Regions from separate parts of the Hydrogenophaga luteola genome, predicted to be linked through region 2. Evidence: predicted binding sites of a transcription regulator. Region 2 holds the regulator's gene; each other region holds the start of a gene.
The links. The regulator LexA, encoded in region 2, represses DNA repair genes until DNA is damaged. The targets are predictions, from matches to a motif close to ACTGTATNNNNATACAGT.

Region 1 (3,270 bases), on a different contig from region 2:
TTGGCCACCTGCGGCAGCCGCTCGGCCACCTTGGCCTTGCCGTAGAGCGAGGCCGCGGCCTCGATCAGCCAGGGCACGCCGATGGACGGAAAGTCGGTGGGCAGGATGCTTTTCATGCGGCCCATGGTCGACTTCATCGCCCCGGTGGCCGCGCGGATGTGGGCCAGCCGCTTCGCGGGGTCGGCCAGGTGCGTGCCCAGACTGACCAGGCTCATCGAGGCCTGGTTGTCGGCGCGCGTGTCGCCGGCTTCGCGCAGCGAGATTGGCACCGCGGCCACCAGGCTCTTGCGCGGCAGCGCGCCGCGCTGCTGCAGGTAGGTTCGCAGCGCGGACGAACACAGCATGAGCACCCCATCGTTGAGCGTGGCCCCGTGCGCCCGCATCAGGGCCTTGAGTTCGGCCAGCGGCACGCTGGTGGCGGCGAAGGCCCGCGCGGGTGTGACGGTGGCGTTCATCGGGGTGTCGGGCGCCAGCTCGACGTTGCCCGAGCCTTGGCCCAGCAGGTTCTTTGCGCTGAGCGCGCTCCTGGCCGTACCGGCCACGGTGCCCAGCGTGGCCGGCAGATCACGCACCATGCGCGCCACCTGCAGCGCCTCGTGGCTCAGCGCGCCTCGCAGCATCTCCACCATGTCGAGCCGGAAGGTCCTGGTGCGGCGGGACGGGCGGATCTCCAGCTCACGCGGCTCGGGCGTCAGGTCGAACAGCACATTGGCCAGCGCCACCGCGGCCTGGCCATCGACCGCGGCGTGGTGCAGCTGGGTGTAGACGCCGACCTGCTTGCGGCCTTGCGCGCTGCGTGGCAGGCCCTCGATCACGTGCATCTTCCACAACGGCCGGTGGCGGTCCAGCAGCACCGGGTGCAGCAGCGAGACCTGCTCCTCCATCAGGCTGCGCGCGTCGCCCCGGGTGGCGCTGCCGCGCGGCAGCCGGATCTCGACGATGTGTTTGCTCAGGTCGGGTTCAGCGTCGACCCAGGCCGGGTTGGCCAGGTTCAGCGGCATCCACCACAGGCGGCGGCGCAGCACCGGCGCGGCGGGCAGGCGGGCCGCGATGCGTCGCCGCAGGTCGTTCACATACCGCCCGCGGTGGCCGGCCGGCAGCTCCAGCAGGTGCATGGCGCCGACGTGCATCGGCATCTCCGGCTTTTCGAGGTAGAGGAAGGTGGCGTCCAGTCCGGAGAGTTGTCTCATGCCCATGGGTGGCCTCATGTGGTCACGGGCCATTGTGGGTGCAGCCGCCCCGACTGACCATCCGTCGGTGCAGCGTCATATGACTGTGAATATGTACAGTATTTGTCCGACAATACACGTCCATGAGCGAGCACCTCATTCCCATCAGCGCCCTCAAAGGTCGTGGCCTGGCCTGGCGCCAGCCGCACCGTTTTGAACGCGACCAGCGCGCCGCGTTCGACGACGGCTGGGGCACGCTCGAAGAAGGTCTGGCCGAGCGGGAGGAGGCCGCTGCCCCGGCCACGCAGGTCACCTGGGAAGACTGCCGCAGCGCCATCACCCGCAACGAATCGCCCGACATCGGTTTCAACCTCGGCCTCAATCCCTACCGCGGCTGCGAGCATGGCTGCGTGTACTGCTACGCCCGGCCCAGCCACAGCTACCTCAACCTGTCGCCGGGGCTGGATTTCGAGACCCGGATCATTGCCAAGCGCGGCATCGCGGAGGTGCTGCGGCGCGAGCTGCTGAGCCCGCGCCATGTGCCCGAGATGATCGCCATCGGCACAGTGACCGACGCCTACCAGCCGCTGGAGCGCGAGCTGCGGCTCACGCGCGGCGTGCTGGAGGTGCTCTCTACCGCACGGCACCCGCTGGGCATGGTGACCAAGGGCAGCGGCGTCGAGCGCGACCTGGACCTGCTCGCGCCCATGGGGCGGGCCGGTCTCGCGGCCGTGTACGTGACGGTGACGACGCTGGATGCGAAGCTGGCCCGCGTGCTGGAGCCGCGCGCCGCCGCGCCGCACCGGCGGCTGCGCACCATCCGCACCCTGGCCGAGGCGGGCGTGCCCACGGGCGTGAGCGTCTCGCCGCAGATTCCCTTCCTCAACGACGACATGGAGCAGGTGCTGGAAGCGGCCTGGGAGGCCGGCGCGCGCAGGGCTTTCTACCAGGTGCTGCGCCTGCCCTGGGAGCTCTCGCCCATGTTCCGCCAGTGGCTGTACCAGCATTACCCCGAGCGCGCGGCGCGCGTGATGGGCCGGGTGCAGGACCTGCGCGGCGGCAAGGACTACGACGCCGACTTCGCCACCCGCATGAAGGGCCAGGGCATCTGGGCCGACCTGATCCGCCAGCGGTTTGTGAAGACCTGTGACCGCCTGGGGTTCAACCGCGAGCGCGAGCCGCTGGATACCTCGCGCTTCCGGCCCGCCGCGCTGCGTGGTCAGGGGGATCTGTTCTAGGCCTTGAGCAGATCGAGTGAATCCACCCGCCAGTGGTGCAGCGCCTCGTAGAAGCCTTCCCACACGCAGCCGTTGCAGCCACGGCCGCAGCAGCTGTCGGGCTCGGGCGGGGGCGGGCGCAGGGCGGTGTCCAGGTCGATGCCGCGTTCCCGCTGAGCCCGGCCGCGCAGGTGGGCGATGAGGGCACGGGCGGTGGCCAGGTCGCCCAGCGGCAGGAGGCCCGGGTCTTGCGGGGCGAAGCGGGGCTGTTCCTTGCCCTCGAACACGCCGCGCTCGGCGAACATCGCCGCCGGTCGCACCCACAGCCCGAAGCCGCCGTAGAGCGCGCGATACAGCGTCATGCCCTGCAGGGTTTCGCTGCAGCGCACGGTGTCGATCACGTCGTACCAGCCGCCCTTGTAATGGCGGTACAGGCCGGGTGAGGTGGCGTTCAGCGGGGGCAGGTCGTGGTCGGTCGGCGCGGTCATGCAGAAACAGAAAACGGAAGACGCTCAGTCGTCGGCGATCAGTCGGCCCATGCGGTGGGCCAGTTCCACCGCCGAGGCCACGCCGAGTTTTTCGAAGATGTTGGCGCGGTGGAACTCCACCGTGCGCTGGGCAATGCCCAGGTGGTCGGCGATGTTCTTGTTGTAGTGGCCCTGCAGCAGCTCATCGAGCACCTCGCGTTCGCGCGCGCTCAGCGCGGCCAGGGCTTGCTGGAAGCGCAGCTTCTCCCGCGCCTCGGTGTGCAGGCGCACGGCGGCCTCGCGCGCGGCCTCCACCTTGTCCACCAGCTGGTTGTTCTGGAACGGCTTTTCCAGGAAGTCCCAGGCGCCGTTCTTGACCGCGGCCACCGCCATGCCCACGTCGCCGTGGCCGGTGAG
Region 2 (3,270 bases):
CATCCGAGCGTTCAAAGAGATCTTCGCGGCTGCCTGCGACTTCGAAGCCATCGGCAACTGCCTGCTGGCAGGACTCTTCGCCACCCCAGACCAGCACCTGCATGCCGAAGGCCTTGCCATAGGCCGCGACCAGCTTGCCGATGCGGCCATAGCTCCACAAGCCAAGTGTCTTGCCGTGAAGAACCATACCCAGGCCGAAGTTGGCAGGCATGGACGATGACTTCAGTCCTGACTGTTGCCACGCGCCGTGCTTGAGGCTTGCCACATACTGGGGGATGCGTCGCATCGACGCCATGACCAGCGCCCATGTGAGTTCAGCGGTGGAGATCGGGGAGCTTTTACCTTCGGCCACGGCGATGCCACGTTCGGTGCAGGCATTGACGTCAATGTGGCCGCCGATACGCCCGGTCTGCGCAATGAGTTTCAGGCGAGGCAGCTTGTCAACCAATTGGCGGGATATGGGGGTTCTTTCCCGTATCAGGACCACGATGTCGGCATCCCGCAACCGTATGGACAGTTGCCCGACTCCCTTGACCGTGTTGGTGAAGACTTTGGCAGGATAGGGGTCGAGGCGCGCTGCGCAATCCAGCTTTCGGACGGCGTCCTGATAGTCGTCCAATATCACAATGTTCATGGGGCACTATTGTGCCGCCATGAGCATTCTGTTCAGCCTTTGCGCTGTCAGGCGGGTTCGGTGCGGTGCTCCAGAGCGGCCAGGCGGTCCAGTTCGGCGCAGACATCGGCCATGCGCCCTGAAATGACCAGGCAGGCGTTTCGATCCGGTGGGCTGGCGTGCTTCAGGCGGATGGTTGCAGGTCGTGAGGGGCGCGAAACCTCGGCCATGGAAGCGGTAGGAGAGACTGGCAGCGACTGCTTTGGTTGCCTGTTGGCCAACCACCCGGCCCTGACAAACCGCTGCATCAGTGCTGGTAGCGGTTTGCGGGTCTTGTAGGGGCACAGAGGGGACGGCAGCCAGCTGTCGATCAACTGCAGCGGTGCGCGCCAGGTCTTGGAGGTGATGCGGATTCCCATGTGAAACTCCGGGGAGGGGTTGGACACAGGCAGGATTGATTCGGAAGAGCCACACTCGCAGGGTTTGCCATAGACGGTGTGCTGTCCTGACAAAACGCCCGCCACCTGCGAGGGCAGCACCGACCCAGCGGGTCAGATTTGGAAGCTGTTGCGAATCAGGCCCACAGCGAGGCCTTCGATCTCGAATGGTTCACCCGGTTGCACCACGATGGTTTTGTAGTCGGGGTTTTCCGCGTGCAGCTCGATTTGATGGTCGCGGCGCATGAAGCGCTTGACGGTCACGTCGTCACCGAGCCTGGCCACCACAATCTGTCCATTCTTGGCGTCCTTGCTGGACTGCACCGCCAGCAGGTCGCCGTCAAGAATGCCGACGTCACGCATGGACATGCCGCGCACGCGCAGCAGATAGTCGGGGGTGCGCTGGAACAGGCTACGCTCGACGTGGTAGGTCTGGTCGACGTGCTCCTGCGCGAGGATCGGGGAGCCGGCCGCCACCCGCCCGATCAGGGGCAGCATGAGCTGCGAAAGGCCGGGCATCGGCAGTGTAAGCTGCTGCGCCCGTTGATCATTGATGGCCTGCAAGTCACTGCTGCGAAGACGGATCCCTCGCGAGGTGCCGCTGACCAATTCGATCATGCCTTTGCGAGCGAGTGCCTGAAGGTGCTCCTCGGCTGCATTGGCCGACTTGAAGCCGAGCTCGGTCGCAATTTCTGCACGGGTGGGCGGGGCGCCCGTGCGGGCTATGGCGTTCTGGATCAACTCCAGGATTTGCTGCTGGCGGGCCGTAAGCTTGGGCGGGAACGACTCGATCATGTCAACCTCGTGATGTGGCGGGCGGGCTGCTGGGTAGGCTGTTTGCATATCCAGTATCTGTATTTTTAAACAGTTTTGGAGACTTGGCAAGTGAACGACAACAACAGAAGCCTTTGCGTGATCCTGGGGACTGGCGGCACGATCGCCGGGCGGGCCGCCCGGTCTGGTGACAACGTGGGATACGTGGCGGGGCAGGTTCGTGTGGAAGATCTGCTGGCGGGCGTGCCGGCGCTGCAAAGCGTGCCTCTGGAGGTGGAGCAGGTGGAACAAGTGGACAGCAAGGACATGCACTTCGGCCTTTGGAAGCGGCTGTTGCTTCGGCTCTCTCACCACCTTGCCCGCGATGAGGTGGCTGGCGTCGTCGTCACACACGGTACCGACACACTCGAAGAAACAGCCTTTTTCATCCATACGGTGCTGCAACCCCGTAAGCCGGTGGTGTTCACCTGCGCGATGCGCCCTGCCACCGCGCTGGTGCCAGACGGGCCGCAGAACCTGCTGGACGCAGTGACCGTGGCGGGTCATCCCGAGGTCGAAGGGTGTGTGGTGGTTTGTGCGGGGCAGGTGCATGCGCCCGAGCACTTGACCAAGGTTCACAGCTACCGTGTGGATGCGTTCGATTCGGGCGACGCCGGCCCTCAGGCGTGTGTGGAGGAAGGCGAGGTCCGGTGGTTCCATCCTCCCGCAAACCACCCGAACGCCGAGCGTTCGGAGGCGCTTCTGGCGCGGGTGCTGCGGGCCGATGCGCTGCCACGTGTCCAGCTGGTGACCAGCCACGCCGATGCCGACGGCTCCGTCGTTCGCGCGCTGCTGCACGCGGAACCAGCCCTGCGTCCGCAGGGCATTGTGGTGGCGGCCACCGGCAACGGTACGGTTCACCAGTCGCTGGCGTCGGCCCTGGCGGAGGCCATGGCCAGTGGTGTGAGGGTGGTCAGGGCCACGCGCTGCCCCCGCGGGCGTGTGATTCCGGACAAGGCCAATCCCATGCCCGACTCCAACGGACTATCCCCTGTGAAGGCGCGGCTGGCACTCGCGCTCTCGTTGCTGGGGCCCTGACCAGCCAGCCAGGTGCAACGACAAAAAAGAAACCCGGCAGTTCGTGCCGGGTTTGCAGGATGAGCGGGCGGTGCTTCAGGCGGCCAGTGCCTGAAACGCTCGGGCGGTGATCTCGTCGACCGAGCCTGTGCCGCTGATGGCGCGGTACTTGGGGGCGGCGGCCGGATCCGATTTTGCCCATTGGCTGTAGTAGTCAACCAGCGGACGGGTCTGGGCGCTGTACACCTCCAGACGCTTCTTGACGGTCTCTTCCTTGTCATCGTCGCGCTGGATCAGCGGCTCACCGGTGACGTCGTCCTTGCCTTCCACCTTGGGCGGATTGAACTTCACGTGATAGGTGCGTCCCGAGGCAGGGTGCGAGCGGCGGCC
Region 3 (3,270 bases), on a different contig from region 2:
CGAGCGCTTGCCCTTGGTCTCGGCCACCTGCATCAGCACCAGCTGGCTGGGATCGTGGTGCCGCTCCAGCCAGGTGTAGGCCACGCGGACCTCGTCGCCACGCACCTCGTCGTCGCGCAGCAGCACGCGTCCTGCGGCCGGCACGTCGGTGTCCGGTGGCGGCGGAAAATCAGCCTCGCCGCTGATCACGCCCTGCCGGGCATCCCGGAGCTGGTAATACACCAGGTCGCTGTCGTCGGCCTTGAGCAGGTCGCGCGCCTGCGGGGTCAGGTTGAAGCTGACCTTGTTGTCCTTGGTGACGACAAACTGGGTGAGCGCCTGCAGGTTGAACTCAAGCGCGCGGTCAAAGGGTTTGGACGCAATGCCCTGGGCCACGAACCAGGTGAGCGCCAGCGACAGCGGCCACAGCAGCAGCAGCGGCGTGAGCATCCAGTCCAGGATCTCCCCGAACAGGCTGCGCTGCTCGCGCTGGAACAGTCCGAAGGAGGTCCGGTGGCTGCCCTGCTTGTGATCGGTCATTTCGGGGCAGAAGGGCGCTCAGGCGCTCAGATCTTTTCGAGGCAGTAGCCCAGGCCCCGCACGGTGGCAATGCGGATCGGACCTTTCTCAATTTTCTTGCGCAGGCGGTGGATGTAGACCTCGATGGCGTTGTTGCTCACCTCTTCGCCCCATTCGCACAGCCGCTCGACCAGCTGGTCCTTGCTGACCAGGCGGCCGGCGCGCTGCAACAGCACCTCCAGCAGGCCGAGTTCGCGTGCCGAGAGTTCGACCATCTTGCCATCGATGGTGGCCACACGGCCGGCCTGGTCGTAGACCAGCGGGCCGTGCTTGATCGTGGAGCTGGCGCCGCCCATGCCACGGCGGGTGAGCGCGCGCACGCGGGCTTCGAGCTCCTGCAGCGAGAACGGCTTGGCCATGTAGTCGTCGGCGCCATAGTCAAGCCCCTTGACGCGCTCGTCCACGCTGTCGGCCGCGGTGAGGATGAGCACAGGCAGCGCGGAGCCTCGCGAACGCAGGCGCTTGAGCACTTCGAGTCCGTGCAGTTTGGGCAGGCCGAGGTCGAGGATCAGCAGGTCGAACTCGTTGTTCGTCATCAGGGCCGCGTCGGCCTCGCTGCCGTTGGCCACATGGTCGACCGCGGCACCCGCGGCCCGCAGACTGCGCAACAGACCATCGGCCAGGACCTGGTCGTCTTCTGCAATCAGGATGCGCATCGGTGTCTCCTTACGGGGTCTGGGGTCATTGTAGGTGGCGCGCCTAGCGCGAAGCATACGCCTCAAGCCCCAGCGCGACCACGGTCGCCACCTCGGTGCCGACCTGCGCCCGGAACTCGGTTTCAGCGCGCGCCACAGCCAGCCGGAAGGCTTCCAGCCACAGCAGGCCGGTTTCGGTGAAGACGATTCGCCGCGCGCGCGCGTCCAGCGGATCGGGTTCGCGCCGCACCAGTCCCCAGGCCTCGCACTGTGTCACCAGGTCGCCCATGGCCTGCTTGCTCATGCCAGCGGCGGCCGCCAGATCGGTCAGGCGCGAGCCCTTGAGGGCGAGGTGGCGCGTGATGTGGATGTGGGCAGCGCCGATCTGCTCGCGCGCCGCCAGGTTGGACAGGGCCAGGGGCACATTGGCGTCGTGCGCCATCAGGAACAGAACACGTTCGTCAAAGCGGCGCAGCGCATGACCCATGATGCGGCCCAGGTGGGTGGCCCGCCAGCGGTCGTCGGTGGTTGTGGAGGCGGTTGAGACAGACACGGCAAATAGTAAGGCAAACTGACCATTTATTGGCTTGCGAAGGATTTATGTGGCGATACACTCCTGTTCAGACATCCAGCCTGTACATAAATCCACAGACTGATGCAAGTACCCACTCACACACAGGAGCGCCGCACATGGACAACGCCACCAACACCGAAAAAGCCAAAGCCCTGCAGGCTGCGCTGGCCCAGATCGAAAAGCAGTTCGGCAAAGGCACCATCATGCGCCTGGGCGAAGGCGAGGCCATCGAGGACATCCAGGTGGTTTCCACAGGCTCGCTGGGCCTGGACATCGCCCTGGGCGTCGGTGGCCTGCCGCGTGGCCGTGTCATCGAAATCTACGGCCCGGAATCCTCGGGCAAGACCACGCTGACCTTGCAGGTCATTGCCGAAATGCAGAAGCTCGGCGGCACCTGTGCCTTCGTCGACGCCGAACACGCGCTGGACATCCAGTACGCACAGAAGCTGGGCGTGCACGTGCCCGACCTGCTGATCAGCCAGCCCGACACCGGCGAGCAGGCACTGGAAATCGTGGATTCGCTCGTGCGTTCTGGTGCGGTTGATCTGGTGATCATCGACTCGGTCGCCGCGCTCACGCCCAAGGCCGAAATCGAAGGTGAGATGGGCGACAGCCTGCCCGGCCTGCAGGCCCGTCTGATGAGCCAGGCGCTGCGCAAGCTCACCGCCACCATCAAGAAGACCAACTGCACCGTCATCTTCATCAACCAGATCCGCATGAAGATCGGTGTGATGTTCGGCAGTCCCGAAACCACAACCGGCGGCAACGCGCTCAAGTTCTACGCCTCTGTTCGCCTGGACATCCGCCGCACCGGTACCATCAAGAAGGGGGAGGAGGCGATCGGCAACGAGACCAAGGTCAAGGTGGTGAAGAACAAGGTCTCGCCCCCGTTCAAGACGGCCGAGTTCGACATCCTGTTCGGCGAAGGCATCAGCCGCGAGGGTGAGATCCTCGACCTCGGCGTGCTGCACCGCGTGGTCGAGAAGTCCGGCGCCTGGTACGCCTACAACGGCGAGAAGATCGGCCAGGGTCGTGACAACGCACGCGAATTCCTCAAGGAGAACCCCGAGCTGCGCGTGGAGATCGAGAACAAGGTGCGCACCGAGCTGGGTGTGCCGCTGCTGCCGGTCGATGCGGGCGCCGAAGAAGCGGCCCCGGCCGCTGCCAAGGGTAAAAAGGCCAAGGCCGCCGAAGCCGAGGCCACTGAATAAGTCTTGCGGTGGGGTTTGACAAGACTTCGCTCAAGGGCCGCGCGCTGCGGCTGCTGGCCGGCCGCGAACACTCGCGCGCCGAGTTGGAGAAGAAGTTGGCTTCTCACGAGCAGGAGCCCGGTGAACTGCAGCGCGCCCTGGACGAACTGCAGGCCAAGGGCTTCATCAGCGAGCAGCGGGTGGTCGAGTCGTTGATCCACCGGCGGTCCGCCCGGCTGGGTGCGGGCCGCGTGAAACAGGAGCTGCAGGCCAAGGGCATCAGCGCCGAGGCGGTTACCGAGGCGGTCGACCG

Region 1: ACFOPI_RS10660 (PA0069 family radical SAM protein) is a predicted target of LexA. The motif match lies at 1,273-1,290, and genes of this name have one in related genera.
Region 3: recA (recombinase RecA) is a predicted target of LexA. The motif match lies at 1,826-1,843, and genes of this name have one in related genera.

The regions. Positions count from the first base shown of each region.
Region 1 covers NZ_JBHRXX010000005.1:124,754-128,023, reverse strand. The annotation lists gene ACFOPI_RS10665 (wax ester/triacylglycerol synthase family O-acyltransferase) at 1-1,190, opposite strand, end outside; gene ACFOPI_RS10660 (PA0069 family radical SAM protein) at 1,313-2,407, shown strand; gene ACFOPI_RS10655 (oxidoreductase-like domain-containing protein) at 2,404-2,529, opposite strand; partial or broken gene ACFOPI_RS10650 (DUF1653 domain-containing protein) at 2,641-2,874, opposite strand; gene ACFOPI_RS10645 (response regulator transcription factor) at 2,899-3,270, opposite strand, start outside.
Region 2 covers NZ_JBHRXX010000009.1:436,417-439,686, forward strand. The annotation lists gene ACFOPI_RS20875 (D-2-hydroxyacid dehydrogenase family protein) at 1-634, opposite strand, end outside; gene ACFOPI_RS20880 (hypothetical protein) at 682-1,032, opposite strand; gene lexA (transcriptional repressor LexA) at 1,165-1,845, opposite strand; gene ACFOPI_RS20890 (asparaginase) at 1,936-2,901, shown strand; gene adk (adenylate kinase) at 2,977-3,270, opposite strand, start outside.
Region 3 covers NZ_JBHRXX010000001.1:105,522-108,791, reverse strand. The annotation lists gene ACFOPI_RS00495 (sensor histidine kinase) at 1-519, opposite strand, end outside; gene ACFOPI_RS00490 (response regulator) at 546-1,214, opposite strand; gene ACFOPI_RS00485 (MarR family winged helix-turn-helix transcriptional regulator) at 1,258-1,680, opposite strand; gene recA (recombinase RecA) at 1,884-2,978, shown strand; gene recX (recombination regulator RecX) at 2,987-3,270, shown strand, end outside.